2 linked regions of the Undibacterium sp. 5I1 genome follow. The protein of the gene in region 2 interacts with the protein of the main gene of each other region in a pairwise test. Links are inferred from orthologs where the notes say so. Each region holds a gene or a part of one and is shown on either strand. Other genes may lie near its edges.

The links.
Region 1: the proteins of RGU72_RS08375 (region 2) and RGU72_RS06730 interact in binary tests that used the Escherichia coli proteins (3 or more experiments, as listed by UniProt). The link is inferred for Undibacterium sp. 5I1 from one-to-one orthologs.

The regions. Positions count from the first base shown.
Region 1 is NZ_JAVIWI010000001.1:1,498,797-1,515,553, forward strand. Bases 5,484-8,860 are described here. They hold RGU72_RS06730 (2-oxoglutarate dehydrogenase E1 component), read right to left. Parts: upstream 8,540-8,860; coding sequence 5,684-8,539; downstream 5,484-5,683. Other genes in these bases: odhB (2-oxoglutarate dehydrogenase complex dihydrolipoyllysine-residue succinyltransferase), read right to left, coding at 5,484-5,578; gltA (citrate synthase), read right to left, coding at 8,816-8,860. Outside these bases: RGU72_RS06700 (alpha/beta fold hydrolase), read left to right, coding at 1-443; RGU72_RS06705 (hypothetical protein), read right to left, coding at 861-1,307; cell division protein ZapE, read right to left, coding at 1,329-2,426; lpdA (dihydrolipoyl dehydrogenase), read right to left, coding at 2,506-3,933; RGU72_RS06720 (PspC domain-containing protein), read right to left, coding at 3,973-4,308; more of odhB, read right to left, coding at 4,310-5,483; more of gltA, read right to left, coding at 8,861-10,123; RGU72_RS06740 (succinate dehydrogenase assembly factor 2), read right to left, coding at 10,202-10,507; RGU72_RS06745 (succinate dehydrogenase iron-sulfur subunit), read right to left, coding at 10,641-11,351; sdhA (succinate dehydrogenase flavoprotein subunit), read right to left, coding at 11,371-13,149; sdhD (succinate dehydrogenase, hydrophobic membrane anchor protein), read right to left, coding at 13,152-13,520; sdhC (succinate dehydrogenase, cytochrome b556 subunit), read right to left, coding at 13,521-13,928; RGU72_RS06765 (GntR family transcriptional regulator), read right to left, coding at 14,098-14,910; RGU72_RS06770 (malate dehydrogenase), read left to right, coding at 15,308-16,297; RGU72_RS06775 (HpcH/HpaI aldolase/citrate lyase family protein), read left to right, coding at 16,370-16,757. UniProt on the Escherichia coli protein: E1 component of the 2-oxoglutarate dehydrogenase (OGDH) complex which catalyzes the decarboxylation of 2-oxoglutarate, the first step in the conversion of 2-oxoglutarate to succinyl-CoA and CO(2).
Region 2 is NZ_JAVIWI010000001.1:1,889,977-1,906,304, reverse strand. The notes cover bases 7,433-10,380. They hold RGU72_RS08375 (ATP-binding cassette domain-containing protein), read right to left. Parts: upstream 9,929-10,380; coding sequence 7,937-9,928; downstream 7,433-7,936. Other genes in these bases: prmB (50S ribosomal protein L3 N(5)-glutamine methyltransferase), read right to left, coding at 10,093-10,380. Outside these bases: RGU72_RS08400 (stomatin-like protein), read left to right, coding at 1-657; RGU72_RS08395 (SPFH domain-containing protein), read left to right, coding at 791-2,725; RGU72_RS08390 (polysaccharide deacetylase family protein), read left to right, coding at 3,230-5,914; RGU72_RS08385 (tautomerase family protein), read right to left, coding at 6,282-6,662; RGU72_RS08380 (GNAT family protein), read right to left, coding at 6,755-7,294; more of prmB, read right to left, coding at 10,381-10,992; dapE (succinyl-diaminopimelate desuccinylase), read right to left, coding at 10,989-12,116; RGU72_RS08360 (arsenate reductase), read right to left, coding at 12,122-12,505; RGU72_RS08355 (PilT/PilU family type 4a pilus ATPase), read right to left, coding at 12,555-13,691; dapD (2,3,4,5-tetrahydropyridine-2,6-dicarboxylate N-succinyltransferase), read right to left, coding at 13,789-14,619; dapC (succinyldiaminopimelate transaminase), read right to left, coding at 14,827-16,047. UniProt on the Escherichia coli protein: Genetic data indicate it may be involved in ribosome assembly or function.

The sequences.
Region 1 (16,757 bases), 390 kb from region 2 along the record:
CGGGTGTTGTTCTGGTTGATGCCATCTATCCTGGCGTCATCAAAAAAACAGCCGACTTCCCGCTTTATACCCGAATTGCCAAACAGATCTTTTTTAGTACAGTAATTAATCACGAGATAGACCAAATCTTCAATACCGGCGAAGAAGTTCTTGCATTACCATGGGCAAATAAAATTCCTGTAGAGCGACTGTTTAACGTCCCCAAATCAGCAGGCGCAATTGCTGTCGATTTCGGCGTTACTGATTCTGGCCCCAAACTAGCAGCTATGGTCGAGGGACTTTACCCAAACGCCAACACGACCATCGTCGATTCTGACCATCAAATACAAGTCGCCAATCCAGAGGTCGTTGTAGCAGCTATTCGCAGAATAATGACTGCAAAAGCGATCAAGGACTCGATTGCCAAAACACAGTTAAGCGGCACCGGTGTCGCCGTCCATTGAGTGATCGTGATGTGACAGCAATTCTGCTATCGGGCTTTTATCAGCAAGCAAGCGAATCCGACATCGTACGGTTTCGTTTTACTAAGCAAGAGCAGACCTTGCAGAAGGCGCTAACTCGTTTGAGTACGCTCTGAATTTGCACCTGAATTCGCACCTAAGTTAGCATTGAATTAAACATTAGATTGGCGCTATAGCTGACGCCTAAACCGGCATTCAAGCATCATATATACTTACCCACAGTATATTTTAACGTCTAGGTTTATTCTGGACAATGAGGCTATTTTTGACACATACTCCCCTTTTTTTAGATATTTTAGGGGATTTATTTATATTGATCTCGCTCTTTAAGCAGCGCAACAATAACGCAATATTCGGTGCCAGCCCGGCAACACCATGCAGTGCGCATTATCATTGTTATTACTTTTTCTGCTCGTCCAACTGTTTTTGCTCATTTTTTAATTTCAACTCAGCATCTAGTTCTTCAATATGCTCTTTGCGTTTATAAGCTTTTGCTTCTACTGAGATACGCTGCAAAATAACAGAATGCTTGCGGCGACTAAGCTTGGCGTTGTCCAGACAAGAGTTGACGAAAAAACGTTCGTAACAAGTGTGTTGAGTGCGAATATACCAAGCTTGCAATTGTCTTTGGGTTGGCTCTACTTGGGCTAATGCGGCATCGGCAGCTTCGACGGTTTGAATGGCTTTTGGTGCATACGTCTGATCCAGTTTGCCGACAACACTAGCCAACTCATCCAGCGTCAAAGGCGGATCTTGTATCTGAGCAGAGGATACTGAGCAAAAACTGAATAAACCAATAGCCAGGACAGACGACAAATAAGTAAATCTGCGGTGAAACGGTGTCATAGATCAAGCTTTCAGAATAAGTTAAGTGAGAGTATCAGTACTGTGCCGCTGATCGGTTTCCATGTATTCACGCGATTGCATCTCGATAATACGCGATACGGTACGGTGAAACTCATTCGATAAAGTACCTTGTGTGTACAACTCTTCTGCAGGCACTTCAGCCGACATAATCAGCTTGACCTTGTTATCGTAAAACACATCAATCAACCAGGTAAAGCGACGTGCCTCAGACGACATTGCTGCCGACATGCGCGGGACCGAGGACAATATCACGGTATGAAAACGGCTGGCAATTTCAAGATAATCATTCTGCGAACGGGGGCCGCCACAAAGCGTGCTGAAGTCAAACCACACTGCAGTACCGGCGCGCCGTAAGGCTTTGATGTCCCTGCCCTCAATATTGACTCTGGAGTCTTCATCAGCGGTGTCTGCCAGTTTGGAAAATGCTGTGCGTAACGCTTTATCGGTCGCTGCATTGAGCGGTGTGAGATAAGCATCCACCTGTTCCAGCGCACGCTTGCGGTAATCGTTACCCGAATCGACATTTAAGACATCTAGCTTGTCTTTCAATAGCGCAATGGTGGGTAACATACGATCGCGATGCAGTCCGTCTGGATATAAAGTGTCGGGCTGATAGTTGGATGTCATGACAAATGACACGCCGTTTTCAAACAAGGCGTTCAGCAGATTGTATAGGAGCATGGCATCAGCCACGTCGGATACGTGGAACTCATCAAAGCAAATCAGACGGTATTTTTTAGCAATGCGACGTGCGACTTCATCCAGCGGATCCGCTACACCAGTCAACTCATCCAACTGCCGATGGACTGCACGCATAAATTCATGAAAGTGCTGACGAGTTTTACGCACAACTGGCACGACAGAATAAAAGCTGTCCATCAAAAACGATTTGCCACGCCCTACCCCGCCCCACATATACACGCCGCGTGGTACATCGGGACGGGTGATCAAACGGGTGAACTTGTTGGCGCGCTTGGATTTGTATTCCACCCATTCATCATAGGATTGTTGCAGCCGATCGACTGCGAGTTGTTGTGCAGCATCCGCTTGAAAACCACGCTTGGTCAGGGCTTCTTGATAAAACTCTAGAACATTCATTTTTTACCGCTTAGGAATAAATACGCCGCTGAGAGGATATTTATCCCATCAGCGGCGTCATGTTCAAAAATCGTTCTGATTAGAAGTTCAACGAACGTTTGTCTACTGCCAACGCCGCCTCTTTAGTCGCTTCCGACAGAGATGGATGTGCGTGACAAATACGGGCGATATCTTCTGCTGAGGCTTTAAACTCCATTGCTACAACAGCTTCTGCGATCAACTCCGATGCCATTGGACCGACAATGTGTACGCCTAAGATTTCATCCGTCGTCGCATCTGCCAAGAATTTGACCATCCCGGACGTATCACCTAAAGCACGGGCTCGACCATTCGCCATAAATGGGAATGTGCCAGCTTTGTAAGCAACACCATCTGCCTTCAACTGTTGCTCAGTGCGGCCAACCCAGGCGATCTCAGGTGAAGTATAAATAACCCACGGAATCGTATTGAAGTTGACATGACCATGCTGACCAGCGATGCGCTCAGCAACTGCAACGCCTTCTTCTTCCGCCTTGTGTGCCAGCATAGGGCCACGCACGACGTCACCAACCGCCCAGACATTTGGCAAATTAGTTTTGCAATCACCATCAACCGCGATAAAACCACGCTCATCGAGTTTTAAACCAACACCATCCGCATTCAAGCCGTTGGTGTTAGGTGTACGACCGATGGAGACGATCAATTTATCGAATACCGCTACATGCACAGTACCTTTGTCATCACTGTAATTGACGGTGACGTCGTTCTTACCTTTGACGATCTCGCCAATCTTTACGCCGAGATTGATGGACAAACCTTGTTTCACAAACAGTTTGTGCGCTTCTTTTGCGATTTGCTCATCCACTGCGCCAAGGAAGGTTGGCAGAGCTTCTAACACAGTCACATCAGCACCCAGACGACGCCAGACGCTGCCCATTTCCAAACCGATTACACCGGCACCGATGACGCCCAGTTTTTTCGGTACTGCTGGCAACTCTAAGGCGCCAGTGTTGGACAGAATCAATTCTTCATCAAACTCCGCACCCGGCAAAGCACGTGCATTAGAACCCGTCGCCAGAACGATATGCTTGCCAACGATGCTCTCTTCTGTTTTACCTACGACTTTGATTTCATAGCCGCCTTCAACTGCCTTGGTAAAAGACCCGTGACCGTGGAAAAACGTTACTTTGTTCTTCTTAAAGAGATACACAATACCGTCATTATTTTGCTTAACGATGGTGTTCTTACGTGCCAGCATTTGGCCGATGTTAAGCGCCAGGCCTTTGACTTCGATACCATGATCTGCAAAGGAATGGCCGGCATGCTCATAATGCTCGGATGATTGCAGCAAAGCTTTGGAAGGAATGCAACCAACATTGGTGCAGGTGCCGCCTAATGCTGGCGTACCTTTATCAGTACTCCATGCATCGATACATGCGGTGGAAAAACCGAGCTGTGCTGCACGGATCGCTGCTATATAGCCGCCAGGGCCGCCGCCGATAACGACGACATCAAATTGTTTACTCATGAATATTTTCCTGATGTGTTCAGATTGTGTTCGCTCTATTTATTCTTCTTCCGGGATAAATATCCATGCAAGGATATAAGCCACCAGACCAGAACCAAAATAGAAAGTGAACATAACGAAAAGCAAACGCCAGATCCAGGATTCGACTCCGGTAAGTTTGCCAAGACCACCACAAATGCCACCTAGCCATTGATCTTTTCTGGACCGGCGGAACTGATTTAATTGATTGATCGTTTGATCAGTGCCAGACCATGATTGTTCAGCACTTTCATTCGACGCCAGCAACTTAGCCTTGGCTTGCGCGAATTCGGCATCAGTCAGTGCGCCCGACTGATGCAGTTCGTGCAGACGTTTGATTTCGTCAGCGAAGTTCATATTACAGATCTAGCAACAAGCGAGCTGGATCTTCCAATGCTTCTTTCATTGCGACCAAACCTAAAACTGCTTCGCGACCATCAATGATACGGTGGTCGTAAGACATCGCAAGATAGTTCATCGGGCGGATTACAATTTGACCATTTTCAACAACAGCACGGTCTTTAGTTGCATGCACACCTAAGATTGCGGATTGCGGTGGATTAATAATCGGTGTGGACAACATCGATCCAAAAGTACCACCGTTGGAGATGGAGAACGTACCGCCAGTCAAATCTTCCAGTGTCAGTTTGCCGTCTTTGGCTTTGGCACCAAATTCACCAATTTTCTTCTCAATCTCAGCAATCGACATTTGATCCGCATTACGCAAGATAGGTACTACTAAACCACGTGGGGAACCGACTGCAATACCGATATCAAAATAGCCGTGGTACACGATGTCATTGCCATCAACAGAAGCATTAATAACCGGATATTTTTTCAAAGCAGCAACGGCAGCTTTAACGAAGAAAGACATAAAACCCAGTTTAACGCCATGTTCTTTTTCAAATTTGTCTTTGTACTTATTGCGCAATTCCATAACTGGTGCCATGTTGACTTCATTGAAGGTCGTCAAAATCGCATTCATCGATTGAGATTGCAACAAGCGCTCTGCAATACGGGCGCGCAAACGGCTCATTGGCACGCGCTCTTCAGGGCGATCACCTAAGTTCATTGCCGGCGCATTGACTTGCTGCAAAGCTGGCTTGCTTGCAACTGGTGCTGCGATTGGCGCAACTACTGGTGCAGTCGCTGTAACGGCAGGTTTTGCAACTGCGGCTAAGGCGTCGCCTTTGGTAACGCGACCGTCTTTGCCTGTGCCATCAATTGCACTGGCAGACATATTGTTTTCAGACAAAATTTTTGCAGCAGCTGGCATTGCAACACCAGCAGATTTAGCAGCAAGACTATTGATTGCATCAGTTACTGGATCAGTTGTTAAAGCAACTGGGAGTGCGGTGACTTGGAGCGGACTAACCTTGGCAGATGCGTCAGTATCCAAAATAGCAATGATTTCACCAGCAACCACGGTACTACCGTCTGGTTTGATGATTTGAGTAATAATACCGGCCTCTGGTGCAGGTAACTCCAGAACAACTTTGTCCGTTTCTACATCAATCAAGTTCTCGTCACGTTCGACGGATTCACCAACTTTTTTATGCCATGTGAGCAAAGTTGCCTCTGCAACTGACTCGGATAATTGCGGTACTTTTACTTCGATAATTGCCATGTTTTTTCTCCGTTTCGGATATCTGTTGGGCGCAGCAGCTTCTGCTGCGCCACGGATCACTAATTGATTTATGCGTAATGAATACGCACAGTCAATACAAGATCGTTATTTAGTCAGGACGTAGCCTTTGAGTTTAGAAAATGCCGTATCCAGCAATGCTTTTTGTTGTGCGTAGTGCTTGTCGTAGTAACCTACAGCAGGCGATGCGCTAGCTGGACGACCGGCATATGCCAGTTTTTGACCTTCATCCAGACTTTCAAAAATATTGTGCTGAATCTGGAACCAAGGTCCCTGATTTTGCGGCTCATCTTGTGCCCAAACCAACTCAGCCAATTGTGGGAATTTTTTCAACTCAGCTGAGAAGCTCTTATGTGGGAACGGATATAACTGCTCCACACGGATAATCGCCGTATCAGTCTGACCACGCTCTTTACGTGCGTTGACCAGATCATAGTAAACCTTGCCTGAACAAGCGATCACACGCTTCACTTTTTTGGCATCGATCTTGTCATCCACTTCGCCAATCACTGTATGGAAACTACCTTTTGCTAATTCAGACAACGGAGAACCCGCATCTTTATTACGCAGCAAGGACTTCGGCGTCATGATGACCAAAGGCTTACGGAACTGACGGATCATCTGACGACGCAAGAGATGGAAAATTTGCGCAGCATTCGTCGGCTGAACCACTTGCATATTATTGTCAGCGCACAACTGTAAGAAGCGTTCAGGACGTGCAGATGAATGCTCTGGACCTTGGCCTTCGTAACCATGCGGCAACATCAGCACCAAACCAGAAGCACGACCCCATTTTACTTCACCGGAGCTGATGAATTGATCGATAACAACTTGAGCACCGTTAGCGAAATCGCCGAATTGTGCTTCCCAGATTGTCAATGTATTTGGTTCTGCAGTGGAATAACCATATTCAAATGCCAATACAGCTTCTTCTGACAATACAGAATCAATCACGACGAATGGAGCTTGCTTGTCTGAAATGTTTTGCAAAGGAATATAAGTACCTGCATCCCAACGCTCACGATTTTGATCATGCAAAACCGCGTGGCGATGTACAAATGTGCCGCGACCGGCATCTTGACCCGTCAAACGGATTGCATAACCAGACGCAACTAAAGATGCGTAGGCAAGATGCTCGCCCATACCCCAGTCAAGATTTAATTCACCGCGACCCATGGTGGCGCGGTCGCCCAAAACTTTTTCAACCAGACTATGCGGCTTGAAGCTTTCTGGCACCGTCGTAATACGCTCAGCTAAACGCTTCAACTCAGAAAGAGGTACTGCTGTATCTGCTGCGTCAGTCCATTTACGGTTTAGGAAAGGAATCCAATCCACTGCATATTTGTTCTTGAAGTTGGAGATGACCGGATCAACCGTATGCTTACCTGCATCCATAGCATCACGGAAAGCCTTGACCATCGTATCGCCACCATCAGCTGGGATCGTACCTTGCGCTGCCAATTTATCGGCGTACATTTTACGAGTACCAGGGTGCTGAGCAATTTTTTTATACATTAAAGGCTGCGTCAGCGCTGGTGTGTCCTGCTCGTTATGACCTAGCTTGCGGTAGCAAATAATATCAACAACGACATCCTTCTTGAACTCCATACGGTAGTCCAAAGCGATCTGTGTTGCCAGAACAACGGCTTCAGGATCATCAGCATTAACGTGCAATACAGGTGCTTCAATCATTTTTACGACGTCGGAACAATACAAAGTAGAACGGGAATCGCGCGGATCAGATGTAGTAAAACCAATCTGATTGTTGATCACGATATGTACCGTTCCGCCAGTACCATAACCACGTGTTTGCGCGAGGTTCAGCGTTTCCATGACAACGCCCTGACCTGCAAACGCAGCGTCACCATGAACTAATATAGGTAGAACTTGAGAACCATCTTTGTCGCCACGACGCTCCATACGCGCCTTAACCGAACCCTCAACTACTGGATTAACGATTTCAAGATGGGATGGATTGAATGCAAGGGACAAATGGACTGGTCCGCCCGGAGTGGAAATATCTGATGAGAAGCCTTGGTGGTATTTAACGTCACCTGCTGGCAGATCGTCACCATGTTTACCTTCAAATTCAGCAAACAAATCTTGTGGCATCTTGCCCAGAGTATTGACCAACACGTTCAAACGACCACGATGCGCCATACCGATAACGATCTCTTCAACACCACGTTCACCAGCACGTTGAATAGTCTCGTCCATGGAGGCGATAAAACTCTCACCACCTTCGAGTGAGAAACGTTTTTGACCAACGTAACGAGTATGAAGGTAGCGCTCTAAACCTTCTGCTGCGGTCAAGCGATCAAGAATATGTTTTTTCTTTTCAGCGGAAAAACTTGGAGTCGAACGAATGGACTCAAGCTTTTGTTGTAACCAGCGCTTTTCAGTTGGGTCGCTGATATACATAAATTCAGCACCGATCGAACGACAGTAAGTATCGCGCAAAGAATTCAGCAAATCGCGCAATGATGCGGTTTCTGGCCCAAAATAGGTGTTGCTAATGTTGAACTGAATATCCATATCAGCATCTGTAAAGCCATAAAAACTAGCTTCAAGTTCTGGGATATTTGGACGTTCTTGACGTTGCAAAGGGTCCAAATTCGCCCAATGGCTACCTAAGAACCGATAGGCAGCAATCAATTGCTGTGCAGCGACACGTTTACGACCCATTTCGGCGTCGGCACTCGCACTGACTGTACGAATAGGACCTTGTTTGGCTCGCTCAGCAAACGAAGCAATCACAGGTGCATGCGCTACGTCCGGTTTACTTGAGCCATCGACCGCAGGAACGTTTTGCATCGCGTCAAAATACGCGCGCCAGTTATCAGGAACAGATCCGGGATTGTTTAGATACGCTTCGTAAAGTTCTTCTACGTACGGCGCATTGCCGCCGAACAAATACGAGTTAGCGTTATATTGTTGCATCATCTTGCTCACCTTTCTTCGCGTTTCGCGAGATTAGCGGGTTAATCTAACCTTCCGCGACACGGCCTGACCGGTTAGCGGATTGCACATCAAGTTGTGGGGAAGGGCTGGTTTCTAACTACTCCACTTTTAAATCAAAACTGTCATTCGTATATTTAAAAAAATAACTTTTTTGAATTAAAAATGAATTTACATCTAAAAATCTACTTACTAATTGAAGCATAGCATATTTAATGTAAAAAAAAGCGAGTCTAGCTGACTCGCTTTTTTCGATACCAACTATCCACGCTGATCAATAGGCAACACGGTACGCGTCTGAGATCCGACAAATAATTGGCGTGGTCGACCAATTTTTTGCTCTGGATCAGAAATCATTTCTTTCCACTGCGCGATCCAGCCAACTGTACGAGCCAAGGCAAAAATACCCGTAAATAAGGAAGTCGGAATACCGAGTGCACGTTGTACGATGCCGGAATAGAAATCGACATTTGGATACAATTTACGAGAGACGAAGTATTCATCTTCCAACGCAATTTTTTCTAACGCCATCGCAAGTTTAAACAATGGATCATCTTGCAAACCGAGTTCTTGCAGAACTTCATAGCAAGTTTCACGCATTAATTTAGCACGTGGATCATAGTTTTTATAAACACGATGACCGAAGCCCATCAATTTTACGCCAGAGTTTTTATCTTTTACTTGGGCAATAAATTCAGAGATATTATCAACGCTTCCTATTTCTTCCAACATGCTCAAAGCAGCTTCATTAGCACCACCGTGTGCAGGCCCCCACAAACAAGCGATACCAGCAGCGATACACGCAAATGGGTTTGCCCCAGACGAACCCGCCAGACGAACTGTAGAAGTAGATGCATTTTGCTCGTGATCAGCATGCAGTATCAAAATACGATCCAAAGCGCGAACCAAAACTTCATTTACCTTATATGGCTCACATGGCGTAGAAAACATCATGTGCATGAAGTTAGCGCTATATGACAAGTCATTACGAGGATAAACAAAAGGCTGCCCAATGGAATACTTATAGGCCATAGCAACCAGAGTTGGCATTTTTGCGATCAAGCGAATTGCAGATACTTCGCGGTGACGTGGATTATTAATATCGAGGGAATCATGGTAGAACGACGCTAAAGCGCCTACTGTACCAACCAGAACAGACATCGGATGTGCATCACGACGGAAGCCACGGAAGAAAAATTGCATCTGCTCGTGCACCATAGTGTGATTCGTTACAGTAGCAACAAATTCAGCCTTTTGCTCAACTGTTGGCAACTCACCGTTCAATAGCAGGAAACAAGTTTCTAAAAAATCACCGCCATTAACTGCTAGTTGTTCAATGGGGTAGCCGCGATACAGCAGTTCGCCTTTGTCGCCATCAATGTAAGTAATTGACGAGTTACATGCTGCCGTTGACATGAAGCCTGGATCATAAGTAAACATCCCTGTTGCGCCATACAATTTACGTATATCGATTACGTCAGGACCAACTGTACCTTTGTAAATTGGCATTTCTAATGATGCAGAACCATCAGAGAAAGATAGTGTGGCTTTTGTTTCAGAATTCGTCATGGCTCTTCCTTCAACATAGAGTTGAGTCGTTAATCAAAAAAACGAGAGAAAATTTTTATCAATAAATCTCTATCAACATCAGGCAATCTGCAAGCGAGCCAAAAGTGCGTGCACGTGCGGCAAATCAACTTCAGCTTCTGGTTGCTTTTTAGCCAAAATAAGGTCCATCAAAGTATTATCAGGCAATTCCATCAATCGACCAAAAGCATCCACTTCATCATCTGTAAGAGATGTCTCATGTAAATCTAAAAAGCGAGTGAGTATGAGATCATTTTCCAAAAGACCGCGTCTGGAGCGCCACCTTAGGCGAGCTCGTTTTACGGGGTCACTTTGATGGGATACGATTTTAATTTCAGACATAATTGCTTTCAATACTGAATTCATATTTCATGCAATTCTTGAGACTGCCATTCGAAGCAAAACAAAAATTACATAAAATAAGAGCTCCAAATTCAACATTCGAGGAATAACGAACTTGTAGCTCTCGATTGTTTTACTCGATTAAATTCTGCAACGACTAGACAGCTCGCCTAACCATTAACTCTTTAATCTTGCCAATAGCCCTGGTCGGATTAAGACCCTTAGGGCAAACATCAACGCAATTCATGATCGTGTGGCATCGGAACAAACGATACGGATCTTCTAAGTTATCCAAGCGCTCATTGGTCGCCTCATCGCGTGAATCTGCAATGAAACGATAAGCTTGCAATAAACCGGCAGGGCCAACGAATTTGTCTGGATTCCACCAAAACGAAGGGCAAGATGTGGAGCAGCAAGCACACAAGATGCATTCATACAAGCCATCTAATTCTTCACGTTCTGCAGGCGTTTGCAGGCGCTCTTTTTCAGGCGGAATCGACTCGTTCATCAAATATGGTTTGATGGAGTTGTATTGCTTGAAGAACTGCGTCATGTCCACGATCAGATCACGAATGACTGGCAAACCAGGTAAAGGACGCAAAACAATAGGCTCAGTCAATTCGTTCAGATTAGTGGTACAAGCCAAACCATTTTTACCATTGATGTTCATTGCATCCGAACCACACACACCTTCACGGCATGAACGACGCAAGGCAAGAGAATCATCAACGTCAGCTTTGATGCGTTGCAATGCATCTAGCAACATTTTGTCTGTGTCTTGCAGCTCAACTGTAAGATCTTGCATGTAAGGCTTTGCATCCTTGTCAGGATCGTAGCGATAAATTTTAAATTTGAGTGTACGTGCCATTTTGTTCTCTTCGCAATTCTTAGAAAGTACGTGCTTTAGGCTTGAAGGTCTCTACAGTCAGCGGCTTGGTAACAACTGGTTTGTAATCCAGACGATTAGCCTCCGAATACCATAGCGTGTGTTTCATCCAATTTTCATCGTCGCGCTTCTCATAATCACGATGCGCATGAGCACCACGCGACTCTTTGCGCGCAGCAGCAGATGTGATGGTCGCTTTTGCGGTTTCAATCAAATTATCCAATTCTAAGGCTTCAACACGTGCTGTGTTAAATACCTTAGATTTGTCTTTGAACGAGACATGCTTACGACGTTCATCTAACTCCATGATCTCTTTGACGCCCTCTTGCAGCAACTCGTCAGTGCGGAATACACCGCAGTGATATTGCATCGTTTTACGAATCGCATTCGCGACGTACTGTACACGCTCGGTACCCGTGCTAGTTTCCAGTTTGGCCAAACGAGATAATGCAAGATCTGCTGCATCCGCTGGCAGATCCTTATTGCTGCGAGCCTTCAAATTGCTGGCAACGATATGATTACCTGCTGCGCGACCAAATACTAGTAAGTCCAACAGCGAATTGGTACCTAAACGATTAGCGCCATGCACTGAAACGCATGCACACTCACCAATCGCATATAAACCATTCACTATTTCATTAGGGTTACCGTTTTTAGGGGCGACAACCTGACCGTAAATATTAGTTGGAATACCACCCATTTGATAATGAATAGTTGGCACTACCGGGATCGGTTCTTTGGTCGCATCTACGTTAGCAAACTTATGTGCGATCTCCAGAATCGATGGCAATCGTTTCTGAATGGTATCTGCTCCGATATGACGTAAATCCAGCATGACATGATCTTTATTTGGACCGCAACCGCGACCTTCTTTTATTTCCTGATCCATAGAACGGGAAACGAAATCGCGAGGAGCAAGATCTTTTAGTGTCGGTGCATAACGCTCCATGAAACGCTCGCCCTGGCTATTGACCAGAATACCGCCTTCACCACGCACGCCCTCTGTGATCAAAACGCCAGCTCCAGCAACACCCGTTGGATGGAATTGCCAGAACTCCATATCTTCCAGAGGCAAACCAGCGCGTGCAGCCATACCCATACCGTCACCAGTATTGATAAATGCATTTGTTGAGGCAGCCCAGATACGACCTGCACCTCCGGTTGCAAAGATGGTTTGCTTGGCTTCAAGCATCATCACTTCGCCAGTTTCCATTTCCAAGGCAACTACGCCCAAGACATCTCCATCAGCATCACGAATTAAATCAATTGCCATCCACTCGACGAAGAAATGAGTACGAGCACGAACGTTACGCTGATACAAAGTGTGCAATAACGCATGACCAGTACGATCTGCAGCCGCACATGCTCGCTGTACTGGTTTTTCACCGAAATTTGCAGTGTGTCCGCCAAACGGGCGCTGGTAAATAGTGCCATCAGCGTTACGGTCAAATGGCATACCGAAATGTTCTAACTCATAAACTACTTTAGGTGCTTCACGACACATAAATTCAATTGCATCTTGGTCGCCCAAATAATCTGATCCTTTTACGGTATCAAACATATGCCAGTACCAATTATCCTCGGACATATTACCTAGTGACGCGCCGATACCACCTTGTGCCGCAACTGTGTGCGAACGCGTAGGAAATACTTTAGACAATACAGCGACGTTCAGGCCAGCTTCTGCCAATTGCAAGGAAGCACGCATGCCCGAGCCACCTGCGCCAACGATCACCGCATCAAAGCGGCGGGATGGAATTGCGGGTTTGATTGCTGCCACGGTTACACTCTCCACAAAATCTGTGCCGCATATCCGACACAAGCGATCAGCCACAAAATAGTGGCGACTTGAAACACCAGACGCAATGCAACGCTGTGCGTCACATAATCCATCCAGATATCACGCATACCTACCCAAGCGTGATAAAACAAACACATAAAGACAGCAAAGGTCGCCAACTTAAACCACTGTTGCGCAAAAATACCTGCCCAGCCAGCATAACTGAAGTCGTTTGCCGTTAAAAACAATCCAAGTAGCAACACGGTATACAGCGCCATAACGATAGCTGTGACACGTTGCGCCAACCAATCGCGCAAACCATAATGCGCACCAGTGACAAACCGATTAGGCCCAATATTGTTATTTGCCATTTAAAATACTCCAAATAATTTAAGAGCAATCAAAGCAGCCAAAGACAGGCTCACAGCGAATACACCAACGGCAGATTGACGTGCAGAGTCTTTATTCAAGCCAACATGAAAATCCATGAACAAATGACGAATACCAGCACAAAAATGGTGCAAATAAGCCCATGACAGCGCCAAAATAGTCAATTTAACAAAAATACCCGAAGTGAAATTTTTGAGCACTGCAAATGACAGTTCTGAAGTAATGCTTTTATCCAATAAATACAAAATGAATGGTAAGAGCAAAAACATCAGCATTCCGCTTGCGCGGTGCAGAATAGAAACGAATCCAGCTAGTGGCAGCCGATATCCTGTGGCATCAATCAGCCGCATCACCCCGTAGCGAGGTTTAGCTTTTACTACTTCAGACATAAATAATCTCCCCATTAACTAGTCTGTACATGAACTTTATAATTTTCGCCTATTTTGGTGCATTGCACCAACCAAAAAGACATTTTGCTACAAAATAGTCATATCTTACTGCGAAATCTGAATACGTATTTTGACACGTAATGCCAATAATCGTCCTATATGACCCGCATTAACTCAGTTCATTACGATAATGATGTTGGTCGGTCAGATAAAGCCCACGTCGTAACTCGACAGGCTTATCGCCATAGGTAAACGAAATTCGCTCCACCTTTAACAAAGGTGCACCAACATCTAACTGAAGCAAATTAGCGGAAACCTCATCAGCACAAACCGCTCGAATTTCTTCGGACGCTCGGATCATGTGCGTACCAAACTCAGTTTCAAACAAACCGTACATCGGGCCTTTGTATTCATTAAGGCGCTCAGCAGTCAATCCCTTAAAGATCACCCCTGGCAACCACAATTCATCCAAAATGGTGGGTACGTTAGAAAAAGATTGAACTCTTCGGATAAACACAACAGAGTCACCTGACTTGATATCTAGTGCACGCGCAACATCAGCTGGTGCACGGAGCCGCTTCACCTCGATAATTCTATTCTCAGGATAATGTGGAATGCCAACATCTGGCACCAAGCGCAAAAAACGGAATTGGGAGCGCGCCTCATGATGAGTTGCGACAAAAGTACCCTTCCCCTGTCTACGTATAACCAAATTTTCTGCAGATAGCTCATCAATCGCCTTGCGAACAGTACCCTGACTTACCTTAAAACGACTAGCCAATTCCATCTCACTAGGGATCAACTCACCAGGCTTCCACTCGCCCGACTGCAAACTCTGGGTAATCAAAGCTTTAATTTGCTGATATAAAGGGCTAAAAGTAGGAGATGCGCCAGATGTCACATAACCAGGCGCAGCAACACCTACAGTCGAGCTATTAGGATTATTACCCTGATTATTGGCGGTTGGCACAGTAGAATTCATAGACCACAATTTCACCACAGAAAGTAGCATTCCGTCCACAACAAATTAACAAGTAATATGTCTTATATAAGACATAAGATATTGATTGACACTTCGTTCTAGCCAACCTAAACTCCCGTATGAACGAGTTGACACGAACCAACATTAAAGTCGTCAAGCAATATTAGTTCTTATAGATTCAAAGTAAAGAAGAAATCCACAAACACCGTAGATTGATATAAAGATTGAAGCTTAATATTGATAGATTAAGAAATTAGAGGTCGCTTGTGAATTTGGCTGACGCGCCCTACTTTCAACGGTATCATTGTGTGCTTTTTATGCTTAATAATCGAGTTTGAAATGATTGATTATAAAGCGTTAAGTCGACATAATTTTCACACCACTTCGGAGATGCATCATGGCAAAATCCCCTATGCGCGTAGCTGTAACAGGCGCTGCTGGCCAAATTGGCTATTCCCTTTTATTCCGCATTGCCAATGGCGACATGCTTGGCAAAGACCAACCGGTTATTCTGCAATTGTTAGAGATTCCTGACGAAAAAGCGCAAAAAGCACTTAAAGGCGTTATGATGGAAATCGACGATTGCGCATTCCCATTACTCGCTGGCATGACTGCTCATAGTGACCCGATGACTGCTTTTAAGGATATCGATGTTGCCCTGTTAGTTGGTGCGCGTCCACGTGGACCGGGAATGGAACGCAAAGATTTATTGGAAGCGAATGCACAAATTTTTACAGTTCAAGGTAAAGCATTAGATGCCGTTGCTTCGCGTAATGTGAAAATCTTGGTGGTTGGTAATCCTGCAAACACTAATGCGTACATCGCAATGAAATCGGCACCAAGCTTGCCATCCAAAAACTTCACTGCAATGTTGCGCTTGGATCACAACCGTGCGTTGTCACAAGTAGCCGCAAAAATTGGTAAACCAGTTGCCGCAATTGAAAAGCTTTGCGTATGGGGCAATCATTCGCCAACCATGTATGCTGATTATCGTTTTGCAACTGCTGATGGTGCATCGGTTAAAGATTTGATCAACGATCAAGAATGGAATAAAGACGTATTTTTGCCAACAGTTGGCAAACGCGGTGCAGCCATTATTGAGGCACGCGGCTTGTCTTCTGCCGCATCTGCGGCAAACGCAGCGATCGATCATGTTCGCGACTGGGTACTTGGCACTAACGGCAAGTGGACAACGATGGGCGTTCCCTCCGATGGATCTTATGGGATTCCTGAAGGTACTATGTTTGGTTTTCCTGTCACAACAGAAAACGGCGAATACAAAATTATTCAAGGTTTAGAAATCGATGCATTCTCTCAAGAACGTATCAACCTTACGCTTAAAGAATTGCAAGAAGAGCGTGATGGCGTAAAACACCTGGTTGGCTGATTTTTATCAGAGGCAAGTTGGTCGTAGTCTATGTCCAACTTGCCAAATCACTTCCTCTCTCATAGCGTGAAGATGCACCCTTCCCAAGTTTTATTTCAGGATCAGGAACAACCGACATTTTTGCCGGTATGTGATCACTATGCCGGATCTGAAAAACTCATGCATAAATCCATGTCGCTGCAAAATGCGCTGGGTGCTGTATTTGATATTACATTTGATTGTGAAGATGGCGCAGCAGCAGGCAATGAGGTCGCACATGCAAAACTTGTTGGCAATCTGATTGCATCAGAGAGTAATTATCTGCAGCGAATTGGCGTACGCCTACATGATGTCAACAGCCCTTATTTTGAACAAGATATTGATCTGATTGCACCTGTTGCCGGAGAAAAAATTGCTTATTGGGTACTGCCAAAAGTTGATGGCGTAGAGCAAGTCATCAAAGCCATACAGAAAATTAACC
Region 2 (16,328 bases):
CGCGCATCGTATGGGTCTTCCAATTACATCGCTGCGATTACGCAACTGGCACAAACCACCTTACGTTCTGTCATCGGTAAGATGGAACTGGACAAAACATTTGAAGAGCGCGACCACATCAATACAACGATCGTGAATGCGATTGATGAGTCCGCCGCCAATTGGGGTGTCAAAGTCTTGCGTTACGAAATCAAAGACCTCACACCACCCAAAGAGATTCTGCATGCGATGCAGGCGCAGATTACTGCCGAGCGTGAAAAACGTGCCCTGATCGCCGCGTCGGAAGGTCGTAAGCAAGAGCAAATCAATATTGCAACCGGTGAGAGAGAAGCCTCCATCGCCAAATCAGAAGGTGAAATGCAAGCATCGATTAACCGTGCGCAAGGTCAGGCAGCCGCTATCCTCTCTATTGCAGAAGCGAGTGCAGAAGCGATTCGTAAAACTGCCGCTGCGATGCAATTACCAGGTGGCTCTGATGCCGCTAATCTTAAAGTTGCAGAGCAATATGTAGCGGCCTTTGCCAATTTAGCTAAGACCAATAATTCCATCATTATCCCAGCCAATTTGGGTGATATGAGCGGCCTGATCGCCACCGCAATGCAAGTCGTCAAGTCCCAAAAAGTCATCGCAACAGAAGTGCCGCGACGACCTTCTTAATCTTCTTATGGAGCGTGACAGGCTCCCTATTTTTCCACAAAAAAAGCAAACAGTAGTTCAGCTAGCGCTTATCCAGTGCTAGTCAGGCCGCTGCATTTCCAGAAAATCGGGATTCATAAAAAAAGGATTCATCATGCTTGAAATTATTTTGGCAGTCTCCGTACTTGCCCTCATTATTTTGGTGTACGCCAGCAATATGCTGGTGTATATCTCCAACGAAAAAATCGGTATCGTAGAAAAGAAATGGTCACTGTCAGGTTCCTTAGAACATGGATTTATCGCCTTAAGCGGTGAGGCTGGTTTTCAGCCCGAAGTCTTACGTGGTGGCTTCCATTTATTCTTCCCATTCCAATATGCGATTCATCGGCATGATCTGGTAACGATACAGCAGGGCACGCTGGCCTATGTATTTGCCCGCGACGGACAAGCGATGGCGCCGACACAAAATCTAGCCTGCAATAAAACGGCAAATGACTTTACGGATGTGCGTGGATTTTTGACCAGCGCAGGTCAAAAGGGCTTGCAAAGAAAAATTCTGCGCGAAGGTACTTATGCGATCAACCTTGCTCAATTCGTCGTCTTGAGTTCTGAAAAAGTCTACGCCTTGCCTCTGCCAGGCGACACCAATATCAATAGCGAAGGTCAGGTCGTTGGTCAATTGGCAGAAATGTTAAATGAACTAAGAAAGCGTAGCGGCTTTCAGCCTCTGGTGATCCGTGACGATAAACTGGCTGTCATTACTACGCATGAAGGCCAATCTCTGCCAGAGGGCACCATCGTTGCACCCGTGGTTGGTGCCGATCCCCATCACGCTGCCAGCTATCACCATGATTATCAAAATCCTGAAGTTTTTATTGATGCTGGTGGTTATAAAGGTCGTCAATTACAAGTCTTGGTGGAAGGTACTTATTATCTGAATGCACGTTTCGCCAGTTATGAAATCGTAGAGAAACGCGTGGTCGCAGTGGGCTATGTCGGTGTGGTTGTCTCTTACACTGGCAAAGCCGGTAATGATGTGACAGGTGAGGCGTATCGTCATGGTGAACTGGTGGGCAGTGATGAAAAAGGTGTACAAGCTGCGCCGCTATTGCCTGGAAAATACGCACTCAATCCCTATGCTAAACGGGTCATCGATGTCCCAACGACGAATTTCATTTTGAAATGGCAATCAGGGGCTGTTGGTTCGCATGAGTTAGATAAGCATTTGAGCGAAGTGTCCTTAATTACCAAAGATGCGTTTGAGCCTGATTTGCCATTATCTGTAGTCGTCAATATCGACTACAAAATGGCACCGCTCGTGATTCAGCGCTTCGGCGATATCCAAAAATTGGTTGAGCAAACGCTGGACCCGATGGTTGCTGCTTATTTCAAAAATATTGGGCAAGGCAAAACGCTGATCGAATTATTGCAAGAGCGTTCCGATATCCAAGAGCGCGCTAAAGCAGAAATGCGCAAAAACTTTGAAGGCTATAACCTGACTTTAAATGAAGTCTTGATTGGCACTCCACGCGCCAAAACAGGGGACACGCAAATTGAAGTCATCCTAAAACAACTGCGTGAACGTCAAGTCTCCAGAGAGCAATTAGAAACCTATAAAACCAAAGAAACTGCGGCAGTACAAGAACGTATTCTGCGCGAGGCAGAGGCCAAAGCGAAACAACAAACGGCCATTACCGAATCAGAATTAGCCGTCAAAATCGCCGAAAACCAAGGTAGTGCAGCAGTGCAGAAAGCGATCAAAGCAGCTGAAGAAGCACGTCAAACGGCGTCTGGTGCAGCGGATGCCAAACGGACTCTGGCCAATGCCGAAGCGTATCAGCTACAACAAGTCGGTGAGGCACAAGCAAAAGCAACTCGCTTGAATGTAGAAGCCTACGGCGGTCCAGAACTGCAATTCCAGCAAACCGTCTTACTGCGCTTTGCTGAGGCGATTGAAAAAGGTCACATCGCCATGGTGCCCAGCATACAAACCGGTGGCGCAAGTGCGTCGGCAGTGGATGCATTTCTGGCCTTGGCAGCGAAGGATTTATTGAATAAGTCTGAGAAAAAAGAAGCGATCATTATTTGATCACCTAAGCTCGATCTGATTGCAGTAGATCACAAAAGCACCGCATGACTTTGAAAAGAGTCATGCGGTTTTTGTTGTAATTCAGGAGTGAAAAAAATCACTGAGTGGTTCTCATACTTTGTGACGGAAACATCTTTCACTTAATACCACGAATAAGAAGAGTATTTAATATACTCCCTATCATTTTTATGAAATATGCCTCATTGTCCAATGATTATATGGACAATAAATTATACTAGCTGGGAGTATTTAATACTAGTCTATGGCAATGATATCTAAAACTTGGCTGAACTGATGCCTGAGACAGCAAATCAATTGACTTGTTTCTAATCTATTCACGATGTCTTGCCCACATTGATTGAAGCAAATTTTTGTCAAAAATATCATGATCTGACTTAAGATATGGCTTGATTGCAACTACACCATTCTTGTTTTGCTTTTCGGCCTTACAGCCTTACAGCCTTAGCAACTCAATCCAACTTTGCCGACACACGTAATTACTTCATGAGCCAATCTCGCAAAATTATTCTCGCCATTGCCGCCTTCGTTGTTGCGGCGCTGGTCGCATCAGGTGCTTATATTTTTTCTACCAGCAAGGCAACAAAGCCAGAGCAGGGGAAGGCTGATCTAGTTGATATCGCTCCATCGCAAAACAAGTTGCCGAAAGAGTTAGGCGATATTCTGGCAGCGTACAGAAAAGTGATCGTACTGCTCGGCGATGAAAAATCACTCAATGCCAAAGAGAAAACTGCTGCCAACCGGATTGGTCAAGCCTTGTTTCATGAAAATCTGGGGCGACTGGTTGCGGTCGATGATTATCTAGATTCATTAAAAAAACTCAAAGCGCCAGAGCGCGAAGCCGCGTATGACACGATACTGAACTTTATCGAGTCTGGTGAAGGTTTGTTCGATGCCGATCGCCTCGCTTTCCGCGAAGTCTTACTCAAGCTGCAAAAAGCGATTGCGACTGAACAGACTTTGCCCGCGATCAAATTACATAAACGCGTCGGTGACGATTTGGCTGCCTTAGACGAGATAGAAAGAGAATACGATAAAGAATTAAAAGATATTTTCTCCCGGTTTGAAACCCGCTCGATAGAGCTAAAACGGGAGCGTTGGGATGATTACCTCAACAAGCTGCGCAAACTTTATCCGCGTGAGCAGATCCTTAAAGACTATGGCGTGATCTTGCCTTACCCTGAGATTCCGGAGCCGGTTGATCCCGCCGCTGCCAAAGACAAGGATATTTTTGGGACTGGTTTGCCTGCCAAAACAATCGTCTTGACGTTTGACGATGGTCCACATGCGACATATACCGACGAGATCGCAGCGATACTCAAACAATACAATGTGCCTGCGGTATTTTTTCAGGTCGGGCGCAACGTTGGTACCGTTGATGCGCAAGGTAAGGAGAAGCTGAATAAAAATGCGGATATCAGCAAAAAATTATTGGCATCCGGGTATGCGATTGGAAATCACAGCTTTAGCCATGCCTTGCTCTCGAAAGAAAATGGCGATAGTTTGCACGCCGAGATCGCACAAACCGACCAGTTATTAAAAGCGATTGATCCCGCGCGCTCGTCCTTGTTCCGCTTTCCGTATGGTGCCAAAAATAAGGAAGGCATGCAGATCTTGTCCAGCCTTGGTTTGCGTTCAGTGTTGTGGAATATTGATTCCTTGGACTGGGCCGACCCCGTCCCCAATTCGATCGCGAACCGTGTATTGGCGACAGTCGATAAAGAGCAACGCGGTATTATTTTATTCCATGATATTCACGAGCGTACCGTCAAGGCATTGCCGCTGGTGTTGGATAAACTGATCGCCGATGGGTATCACTTTGCTGGATGGAATGGCAGCGAATTTAAGGTAGGGAAAGAAACTACCGCGCCAGTAGAAAAAATTAGTATTACGACCGATTATCAAAATAGCTGGGCAGTCGTCATCGGAATCAATGATTATGCTAAGTGGCCCAAGTTGCAGTACGCGGTACAAGATGCGAATTCGATTCGTGACATGCTGATTGGCCGTCTGGGATTTTCCAGCGACAAAGTCATTACCCTGACCAATGCCGACGCCACCAGAAACAATATCCTGAGCGTATTTCATGACAAGCTAGGTCATGGACAACTGAAAAAAGATGACCGTGTTTTTGTATTTTTTGCCGGCCACGGTGCTACCCGCAAACTGAGTTCCGGTCGCAATTTGGGCTACATCATTCCTGTTGATTCCGATCCTGAACAAATCTCCGTCGATGCGATCCCGATGACGGATTTGCAGAACATCGCCGAGAGCCTGAATGCCAAGCACATCCTGTTTGTGATGGACGCCTGTTACAGCGGCCTTGGCTTAACCCGCGGTGGCGGCACCAGCAGTTTCTTGCGTGAGAATGCCAAGCGGCTGGGTCGTCAGATGCTGACTGCCGGTGGCGCGGATCAGTTAGTCGCTGATGGCGGGCCAAACGGCCATTCGGTCTTCACCTGGACGCTGCTACAAGCCCTTTCTGGCAAAGCGGATCTTAATGGTGACGGCATGATCACAGCGACCGAGCTAGCAGCTTACATCGCACCTGCAGTGTCTAGTGTATCGCAACAGACTCCCGCATTTGGCAGCCTGCCAGGATCAGAGGGCGGTGAATTTGTATTTGAAGTGCGGAGCGAATCCGAGTTCTTAAACGCCAAGACAGACCAGTTATCCGCAGATGCGATCGCACTCAACAGCAAGATTGATGGCGCCCGTAACAAGGTCGGTACAGACGCACCAATCGTGATTAAAAATCTGAATGGCGGCGAGCAAAAAATCGCTGCGCCTAAACCGGTTGACGCGTCATCGCGGCAGCTAGCGCAACGTGCCAATGATCAGGGCTTGCAACTTTATCGGGAAAAACAATACGCGCAGGCAGAGGCGGCCTTCACAGAGGCGCTCAAGTACCGACCTGACTTTGGTTTGGCTGCGAATAACCTGGGTTTCGTTTACTTTAAACAAGAGAAGTTTGCCGAGGCGGCACGCTGGTTTGAAAATACTTTGCAAATCGATCCTTCGAGAGCCATCGCCTATCTCAATCTTGGCGATGCAAGAGCAAGGCTGAATGACAACGAAAAGGCAAAAGCCGCCTACAACACCTTCTTGCAGCTATCGCCGAATAGTCCCAATGCCGCGTATGTGAGAGAAGCGTTGAAGAAGTTGAATTAATCTTGATGGAAGCGGGGGCTGATTCAATAAAGTTGAATCAGCGAGCTTAAATCAGCGTACTTAAATCCGCAAAATTGAACTTATAAAATTCAATCCGCGCATTGGTAAGCAAACCAAACACATCACTCCTTCTCCCGCGAGCGGGAGAAGGCTGGGGTGAGGGCAGATGCAAACGGCAATGCAATTTATCTCAAATCACCAGCACCGGATTTACCACCAGCATTTGGAAACTCGACACACGTAGGGTGCGCCATGCGCACCGTTGGTCGTTAAATCTAGCAGCTCAAGTTTATCGGTGCGCATGGCGCACCCTACCTATTTTCTTGTCGCTGCAATGTAAATCCTGTTTCTTCAACCAAAAATCAGATCAGGTATGGATCAAACGACCACCGCCAAAAGACCAATTCTCCCAGGTAGTTTCTTTAAAACAGACCATCACGTTTTCCGGATTGTGATCCAGCGCAGTCAGTCGTTGTATCAAATCGTCGAGTAATTTTTTCTTGATTTTCACACTGCGCCCGACCGACCACAGAATTTCAATGAAGACAAAATCATCAGTGCGGGGAGATGTCAGATCTGGGTACGTGCTATCAAAGCGAAAATCATCCGCATCCAATTCCAATACACGATGGAACTTGTCAGTCACGGGCACGCCAGATGCCACCAGCGCAGCATGAACGGAATCTAAAACGCCGGATTTGAATTCACTCGATTTTGGCTTGCGGACAGTAATGGTGACTAAAGGCATGATCTTTCCTCTCATGAAAAAAGATCACTATACCCGTAAGTTCAAATTTGCTTTGGAGCGACAAACTTAGGTGCGAAAACTGTTCAGGCAACTCATGATGATTCTGCGCGTCGTTCAAAGTGCAGTAAATCCTGCCATTCACCGTGCAATTTGACGCTGCGAATTGACCGGCCAAATTGGCTAAACCCATTTTTCTCTAACACTTTTGCCGAGCCGATATTCGCTGGACGGACGACCGCCTCAATACGCCATAGTTTGAGTGGGCCGAAGGCTTCTTTCAATAACAAATCGATGGCACAACTGGCGATACCTTTACCGGTCGCCGATTGCGCCATACGGTAGCCGAGTGTCGCTTTGTTGTAATGTGCTCTGACAATATTGGTGAGATTAATTCTGCCAACTAACTGCGGCTGATTAGTGCCCGAATCCGTCGCCCAGATCAGATATTGAAACGACTTATCCTGCTCGCGCTCAACCTCTGCAGCATGCAACGTAGCCCGCACCTGTGCCAGATCATAATAGGCGTCGGTGCGACTGTGCACCCATTGCTCAAAGTAGTCGCGGTTCTGCAATTCAAATGCAAGAACGGCGTCAGCATCTGCAATGCGAGCGGGTTGGATGATGACTGTCATGGAATTGGATTAAAAGTGGGGTAGGTTGTGCTGTACAAAAATGCAATGTCAAATGATCGCGTCAAATAGGGTAATTTTAATATACTCCCCCTTATTTTATCTAAATATGCCTTATTGCCATTTGATTATATGGACAATTAAATTTACTGGGTGGGAGTATGTTAATGATGTTTTTTTATTGTGCCGGTTATCACGTTCTGATAGCTTGCTATTTCGCGCAGAAAATATCCCAAGTAGGTACGATTAGCGCAGCGTAATCGTACGCATGTTGAACCCAGATTTTCCATTAGACCGCTACCACTTCGCAAAAAACGCAGACGGCGTGCGGTCTTCAGAGGGATAAGTGGGAACGCTACAGCGACAATTGCACCTTTGGCGAACTGCCTGGCGTTGTTGCTCCTCCTAGCAAGATGCAGCTTGCGTCGTCGTCGCGTCTAGCCAGTCAGTCCGCCAAAGGCACACTTGTCGCTGTTCCAATGGAAAATCTGGGTTGAATACTCCAATCACATCAACGAATACCTGATTCGTGTCTAATTGCTGTTGTATATTTTTACTGATGGAGGTGTCAGGTGAGCAATGATGTGCGTTCGATTACGTTGCGCTAATCGCACCTACCAGGTTGACTTAATGAAGCTAATTTCTTTACGACACAGCCTCCAAAAATTCCTGCTGCTCCAGCCAGTCCGCCTCGGTTTGTTCTAGCTCTTTTACTAGATACGCCTGATCTAGTAAGAGACCTTTTAGTTTCTCTTTATTGGCATCGCTATAGATATCGCTACCTTCAAGCTGGGCTGAGATATCTTGTTTCTTGGCGTTGAGCTTGGCCATTTGCTCTTCCAGGCGTTTGATCTTTGATTCGATCGGTTTGCGTTGTGTGGCGAGCTTTTGTCTTTGCTCTGCGTCTCTGCGTTTTTTTTCTTTATCTTCGACCTGATCTTCTACCGGGATCGGTTTTGCCAGTGGCAAACTGTCTTGCTTTTCTTTAGTTTTGGCTGGCAAACTTGGGGCGGCTTCTTTGGCTAATTTATTTTTGAATAGCCAGTCTTTATAGTCGTCCAGATCGCCATCAAACGGTAACAATTTTCCATCGGCGACGATGATGAATTGGTCGGTAGTGGCGCGTAATAAGTGGCGGTCATGTGAGACGACGATCAGCGTACCTTCAAACTGGGCGAGCGCTTCGGTCAGTGCTTCGCGGGTTTCCAAGTCCAGATGGTTGGTTGGTTCATCGAGCAGCAGCAGGTTAGGGCGCTGCCAGACGATCATGGCTAATGCGAGGCGGGCTTTTTCGCCACCGGAGAAAGGTGCGATGGGGCTGGTGACCATGTTGCCGGGGAAATTGAAGCCACCGAGGAAATTACGTAATTCTTGCTCGCGTACATTGGGTGCGATGTGGGCGAGATGCCAGAGTGGTGATTCGTCGTGGCGTAACATTTCTACCTGATGCTGGGCGAAGTAGCCGATCTCTAAGCCTTTGCCTGTTTGCATATCGCCGCACAAAGGCGCGATGTCGCCGACGATGGTTTTGATCAGAGTAGACTTACCTGCACCGTTGACGCCTAATAAGCCGATTCGCTGGCCGATTTGTAGCGAGAATTTGACGTCGGAGACGATGGTTTTTTCAGTGAAACTGTGATCAGTTTTTGATTCAACCCGGTAGCCGCAGTTGACGTCTTCCATGACCAACATAGGATTTGGCGCGCTGAGTGGTTCGCGGAATTGGAATTTGAATTCAGCCGCAGCCCGCAGCGGCGCGAGTTCTTCCATCTTAGCCAATGCTTTAATGCGGCTTTGCGCTTGTTTGGCTTTACTGGCCTTGGCGGCGAAACGATCAATAAAAGATTGCAGGTGATCGCGTTTGCGGGTTTGTTTTTCTAAGGTACCTTGTGCCAGGATTAACTGGGCGGCGCGCTGCCGTTCAAACGCGGAATAGTTGCCTGAATAGCGCTTGAGTTTGCGCTCATCAATGTGCACGACGACGTTGACAACGACGTCCAGAAAGTCGCGGTCATGCGAAATGATGAGCAGGGTGCCTGCGTAGCGTTTTAGCCATTCTTCCAGCCAAATAATCGCGTCCAGATCCAAATGGTTGGTGGGTTCATCGAGCAACAATAAATCGGATTTGCACATCAGGGCTTGCGCCAGATTTAAACGCATGCGCCAGCCACCGGAGAAGCTGGCAACGGATTGTTCCATTTGTGCCAGCGTAAAACCGAGACCCAGCAATAATTGTTCGCCGCGTGAGCGCACGGTATAGGCATCAGCATCGGCCAGTGCACCGTACATTTCGCCAATGGCGAGGCCGTTTTCTGCGCTCTCGGGTTGTGCTTCCAGCGCGGCTAATTGTGCTTCTAGTTTGCGTAAGGTGGTGTCACCATCAATCGCATAATCAATGGCGCTGCGTTCCAGTGCGGGTGTTTCTTGTGCGACGTGGGCGAGTTGCCATTTGGCGGGAAATTCGATGCTGCCTTGATCTGGATGCAGCTCTCCGCGCAACATGGCGAACAGGCTGGATTTGCCCGCGCCATTAGAACCGATCAAGCCTATCTTGTCGCCGGGATTGAGCGTGACATCGACGCTATCGAATAGAGGTTTGGTGCCGCGCGCCAGGATGACTTGTTGAAGACGTATCATTATTTACTTATTTCTAAAATTTCAAAAAACGGGGAGTATGTGATTCTAAGTGTTGATCGCCCAAGTATTATCTGGACGATCTTCATTTTAATGTTGATACTTATAGTGAGTATCTTATTTTTGGCAGTGCGATATTAGCTGCTTATTCACTACTTATTCAATGCTTATTCATTATTTAGCTGACTGGCGTTGATGAGAAATACCATGTCGTCACCCGCGCTGGTAGATAGCCAGGTCAGATCGAGGTCAGCAAATGCTTGCTCTGCAAAGGCTCGTTCATTGCCGATTTCTACCATCAGGATGCCGTTTTTGGTCAGACGTTTGCCTGCGCCTGCGACGATTTTACGCACCAGATCCATACCGTCCTCACCACCAGCCAGGGCGATTTGTGGCTCATGCAAATATTCTTGTGGCAGTTTACTCATAGAGCCGGAATTAACATACGGCGGATTGGTAATAATCAGGTCGTATTTTTTGTCTGGCACATTGGTGTATAGGTCTGACTCAATCAGGGTAATGCGGTCCTGTAGTTCGTAAGTATCTACATTGCGTTGGGCGACTGCCAACGCGTCTTTAGAAATATCGACGGCATCAACTTGCGCATCCGGAAAGGCGTCAGCCAGCATGATGGGCAAACAGCCAGAGCCGGTACAAAGTTCCAAAATTTGCGTGATTGTGTCCGGCTCTTGCACCCATGGTGAAAAATGCTCAGGGATCAGTTCTGCGATGAATGAACGCGGTACGATGACGCGCTCATCGACGTAAAAATTATACGTGCCTAGCCAAGCTTCATTGGTGATGTAAGACGCCGGCACGCGATCGGTCGAGCGACGATGAATTACAGTCAGACAGGCTTCGACCTCCTCTGGTAGCAAACGCGCATCCAGAAACGGATCAATTTTATCAATCGGTAATTTGAGCGTATGCAGCAGCAGATAGGCGGCTTCATCTAGCGCGTTAGCACTGCCGTGACCGAAAAATAATTTTTCCGTATTGAAGCGAGTCACCGCATAGCGTAACAAATCACGCAAAGTTAAAAATAAAGTAGAGGGTAGTTTGCTCATGTCAGCAGGTTTTCTAAGGTGCGGCGATAAATGTTTTTGAGTGGATCGATAAAGCGGACTTCGATGTGTTCATCAATCTTGTGGATACTGGCATTGGGCGGACCAAACTCAACCACTTGCGGACAAATTTTGGCGATAAAGCGTCCGTCGGAGGTGCCGCCAGTGGTGGACAATTCTGTCGTCAGGCCGGTTTCAGATTGAATCGCGGCACCGAGTGCATCACTTAACTCACCTTTTGGCGTGAGGAAGGGATGACCGCCGATCGTCCATTTTAAATCGTAGTCCATACCGTTTTTGTCGAGGATGGCATGCACGCGTTGTTGCAAACCTTCTGCTGTACTGGCGGTAGAAAAACGGAAATTGAAATCAATGACGGCGGTGCCAGGGATGACGTTGGAGGCACCAGTACCGGAGTGAATATTCGACATTTGCCATGAAGTTGGCAGGTAATACTCGTTACCTGCATCCCATACCTCTGCCACCATCTCTGCCAGCGCAGGGGCAACCAGGTGAATGGGATTTTTTGCCAGTTGCGGATAGGCGATATGACCTTGCACCCCTTTAATAGTGAGCTTGCCGGACATCGTGCCGCGTCTGCCGTTTTTAATGGTGTCACCCAACAGATCAACTGAGGTTGGTTCGCCAACGATGCAATAATCCAGTTGCTCACCACGGGCTTTGAGTTGTTCACAAACGACAACGGTACCGTCGGTTGCCGGACCTTCTTCGTCGCTGGTGATCAGGAAAGCGATGGAGCCTTTGTGATCTGGATGGGCTTCAATAAATTCCTCGCAAGCGACTACAAATGCGGCAATCGAGGTTTTCATATCCGCTGCGCCACGGCCATATAACTTGCCATCTCTGTGGGTAGGCGTAAATGGTAACGACTGCCATTGATCAACTGGCCCGGTTGGTACGACGTCGGTATGACCGGCGAATACCAATAAGGGTTGTGCAGTGCCTTTACGCGCCCAAAGGTTGGTGACATCACCGGACTGTATTGTCTCGCACTGAAAACCAAGAGGTGTCAGCAAAGAGATCAGTTCATCCTGGCAGCCTTTGTCTTCTGGTGTGACAGAAGAGAGCGCGATCAGTTTTTCTGTCAGCGCAAGTGTTTTACTCATGGCGATTATTTGAAAAGAGGTTGGTATTGTTGGGCCGAAAATCCGACTTCGATATGCGTGACTTTGGCGCTGGAGGATGGTATTCGCAACACAGGACGTTTAATGATGGAGGGCGATGCAATCATCAGTGCAATCGCTGCATCGATATCGCTGACCGAGGCTTTTTGCTCATCTGTGAGCGCGCGCCAGGTTGTGCCTTTGCGATTGATTAGTACGTCAAGACTGGTGTGCTGAAGCCAGCCTTCAACAGTTGCGCGCTCTAGTCCCTGTTTTTTAAAATCATGGAAATCGAAAGTAAAATTGTAACTAAGAGCGTACTCCTGCAACCAGGCGCGTGCCTTTTTGACGGTATCGCAATTCGGGATGCCATATAAAACGAGTGATTGCATGTTCTAATTTTTCTATTATTTCTTTGTATAAACTTGGCTATGAATTTGTTTATACGTTCAGTGTAAATTCGGTGAAAGACGCTTCTTCTTTTTGTTCTGGTTCTGGCTCTGGCGCGGTTGGACTTGGTCCGGCTTCGTTATTGAGCAACCACAATAAGTTATTAGCAGAATCGGCATTGGCCAAACCTTCTTCCTGACTGATCAGACCTTCTTTAATCAGGTGCATTAACGCACGTTCAAACGTCTGGGAGCCTGGCGATAAACTTTTCTCAATCGCTTCTTTAATCTGGAAAATATCGCCTTGCTCGATCAACTCTGCTACATAGCGCGTATTGAGCATAATTTCTACTGCCGGGCAACGACCTCCATCGACAGCACGTATCAGGCGCTGCGACACAATGGCGCGTACTGAAGAAGACAAATCTAATAACAGTGCGTTTCGATTTTCCATCGGGAAGAAGCTGATAATACGATTCAGTGCCTGATAACTATTATTGGCATGCAGCGTCGCCAATACCAGATGACCTGATTGGGCATAAGCAATCGCTGCCAGCATGGTTTCAAGATCACGAATCTCACCGATCAAAATACAATCCGGTGCCTGACGTAGAGAATTTTTTAAGGCGGTTTTCAAACTGTCTGAGTCAGTGCCAATTTCGCGCTGATTGACGATGGATTTTTTACTTTTAAACAGATATTCAATCGGATCTTCTAAGGTCAGAATATGACCAGTTCTGATTTCATTACGATGATCCAACATAGAAGCAATGGTGGTGGATTTTCCCGAACCGGTGGCACCCACGACCAGGATCAAACCACGCTTTTCCATAATCAGTTCGGACAAGACCAGCGGTAAGTGCAGCGTATTTAATGCAGGGATATTTCCCGGTACAAAACGCAGTACCGCTGATACTGTGCCGCGCTGACGGAAAGCAGACAGGCGGAAACGACCGATACCCGGCGCGCCGATACCGATATTAAGTTCATTCTCTCGTTCCAGTTGTGCCATGTGCTCTGGCGATACCACTTCATTAAGCAGCGACAGAATATTCGCCTGATCCATCTTTTGCTGGTTAATCGGCAGAAGATTGCCATTAATCTTGAGATGGATAGGCGAGTTCATGGCGAGAAACATGTCTGACGCATGTTTTTCTTTCATCAACTGGAATAAGCGATCCATTGCCATGGTGTGCCCCTATACAAAAAGGAAAAGAGTAAAAACTTAAAAAGTCGATGTATTTCTTTTTACAGAGGCACACCGAAACAAGGATCTAAACGAAAAATTAAACGCCGCGCAGCAACTCGTTAATACTAGTTTTGGAGCGCGTTTGCGCATCAACACGTTTGACGATCACTGCACAATACAAGCTGTATTTGCCATCTGCAGAGGGCAGGTTTCCAGAGACTACAACAGAACCAGAAGGAATGCGACCATAGCTGACTTCACCTGTGGCGCGATCGTAGATTTTGGTTGATTGGCCAATATAAACACCCATGGAAATCACGGAGTTTTCTTCAACGATGACGCCTTCTACGACTTCAGAACGGGCACCGATAAAGCAATTGTCTTCAATGATGGTTGGATTAGCTTGCATTGGCTCTAAAACGCCACCAATTCCTACGCCGCCTGATAAATGTACGTTTTTACCGATTTGCGCGCAGGAGCCGACGGTTGCCCAGGTGTCCACCATCGCGCCCTCATCGACATACGCACCGATGTTGACGTAGGACGGCATTAATACAACATTTTTACCAATAAAACTGCCGCGACGTGCAACGGCAGGTGGTACCACGCGGAAACCGCCTTTAGCAAAATCTTCTGCGGTGTAGTCAGCAAACTTAGTCGGTACTTTGTCGTAGAACTGCATGTTATCGCCGGATGGCATCACGATGTTGTCTTCCAGGCGGAAGGACAGCAAGACCGCTTTTTTAATCCATTGATTAACTTGCCAGTTACCGACGCTGATTTTGTCAGCGACCCTCAGTGTTCCAGCATCAAGCTGGGATAAAACATGGGCAACGGCTTCGCGTAATTCTGCAGGTGCCGATTTAGGTGAAAAACTGGCGCGATCTTCCCAAGCCTGGTCAATGATTTGCTGTAATTGTTGAGTCATATTATTTTTTCAGTTTTTATAAAAGAGAGTGAATAGGTAGGTCGTTGATTCAATTAAAAGATCAAAATAAGAACCGATATTTTAGTTAGGACTTATGCAAAATCGCCCCATAGCTGTATTTAAAGTACTGTCGTCGTCGCTACGCCTTGTTGGGACAATTTTTCGTAAGTCCTTTTAGTAGTTAATTCGATTAATCAGTTCAGTAAATCAAAGACCGGCAAGTTTTTTGGTGAAAGCGACAATACGTTGTGCTGCTTCCATACATTCTTCGACCTCGGCTACCAGCGCCATGCGAATACGGTTTTGTCCCGGATTGCTACCATGTGCATCCCTTGCTAAATAGCTGCCAGGTAGCACAGTCACATTATATTCTTGGTATAAGCGCTTAGCGAAGTCTGTATCTGAAATGGATAACAGCTTATCGACCCTAGCCCACAGATAGAAGGCAGCATCAGGCAAATTCACGTCCAGAACTTCTTGTAAAAGTGGTGTGACTTGCGCAAATTTTTGACGGTATTTCTCTCGATTTTCTTGTACGTGTAATTCATCATTCCAGGCCAGAATCGATGCCGACTGTATGCTAGGGCTCATCGCGCTGCCGTGATAAGTACGGTATAGCAGAAAGTTTTTGATAATACTTGCATCACCAGCGACAAATCCAGAGCGCATGCCAGGCACATTAGAGCGTTTAGATAAACTGGATAAGGTGATTAAGCCTCGGTAGTCATTTCTGCCTAAAGCATGCGCTGCTTGTAAGCTGCCTAGCGGTGCCTCTGGCTTAAAGTAAATTTCGGAATAGCATTCGTCTGCGGCAATCACAAAACCGTATTTGTCTGATAAATCGAATAATTCTTTCCAGTCTGCTAGTGTCAACACGGCACCAGTCGGGTTACCGGGGGAGCAGATGTACAGTAATTGCACCCGTTTCCAGATATCGTCTGGAATACTTTTATAGTCGGGAGCGAAATTGCGTTCAGGATCAGCGTTGGCAAAATAAGGTTCAGCACCGGCCAAGTATGCTGCGCCTTCATAAATTTGGTAAAACGGATTGGGGCACAGAACGATAGGTTTGCCGTACTGGTTATCGCTGGGATCGATGACTGTTTGCGCTAAAGCAAAAAGCGCCTCGCGTGAACCATTTACCGGCAAAATCTGAGTGGCAGCATCCAAAGCAGGTATTGCATAACGACGTGCCAGCCAATTTGCAATCGACATTCTTAATGCATCCGAACCCGCAGTCGACGGATATGCGCTTAGGCCGTCTAAATGATCTGTCACGGCCTGACGGATAAATGCTGGTGTCGGATGCTTAGGCTCACCAATACCTAAGCTGATTGCTTTGTAGGCTGGATTTGGTTTGACATCCGCGAACAGAAGTTTTAGCTTTTCAAAAGGGTAAGGTTGAAGTTTTTGCAGGAAAGGATTCACTGTAAATTCACGAGTAGTGGTGGAATTGCGATCTAAAAATGATGTTTTCATCATCTTTTGCTAGAAAAACTAAAGAATAACGCCATATTATAGCCTTCCACGTTGCGTTGCGGCATAGGGAACGCCTTAGTTGGGCATCATCAAAAACGGAATTTCACACCTTCAAAATGTTATGATGATTGAAAAAGTAATGTGTAAAACATGGGACTGGAAAAAATCGATTCAATTTTTGTTTGTAAATGCAAATTGGATATGAGTTTTCAGGCGGAATTTGAACATTA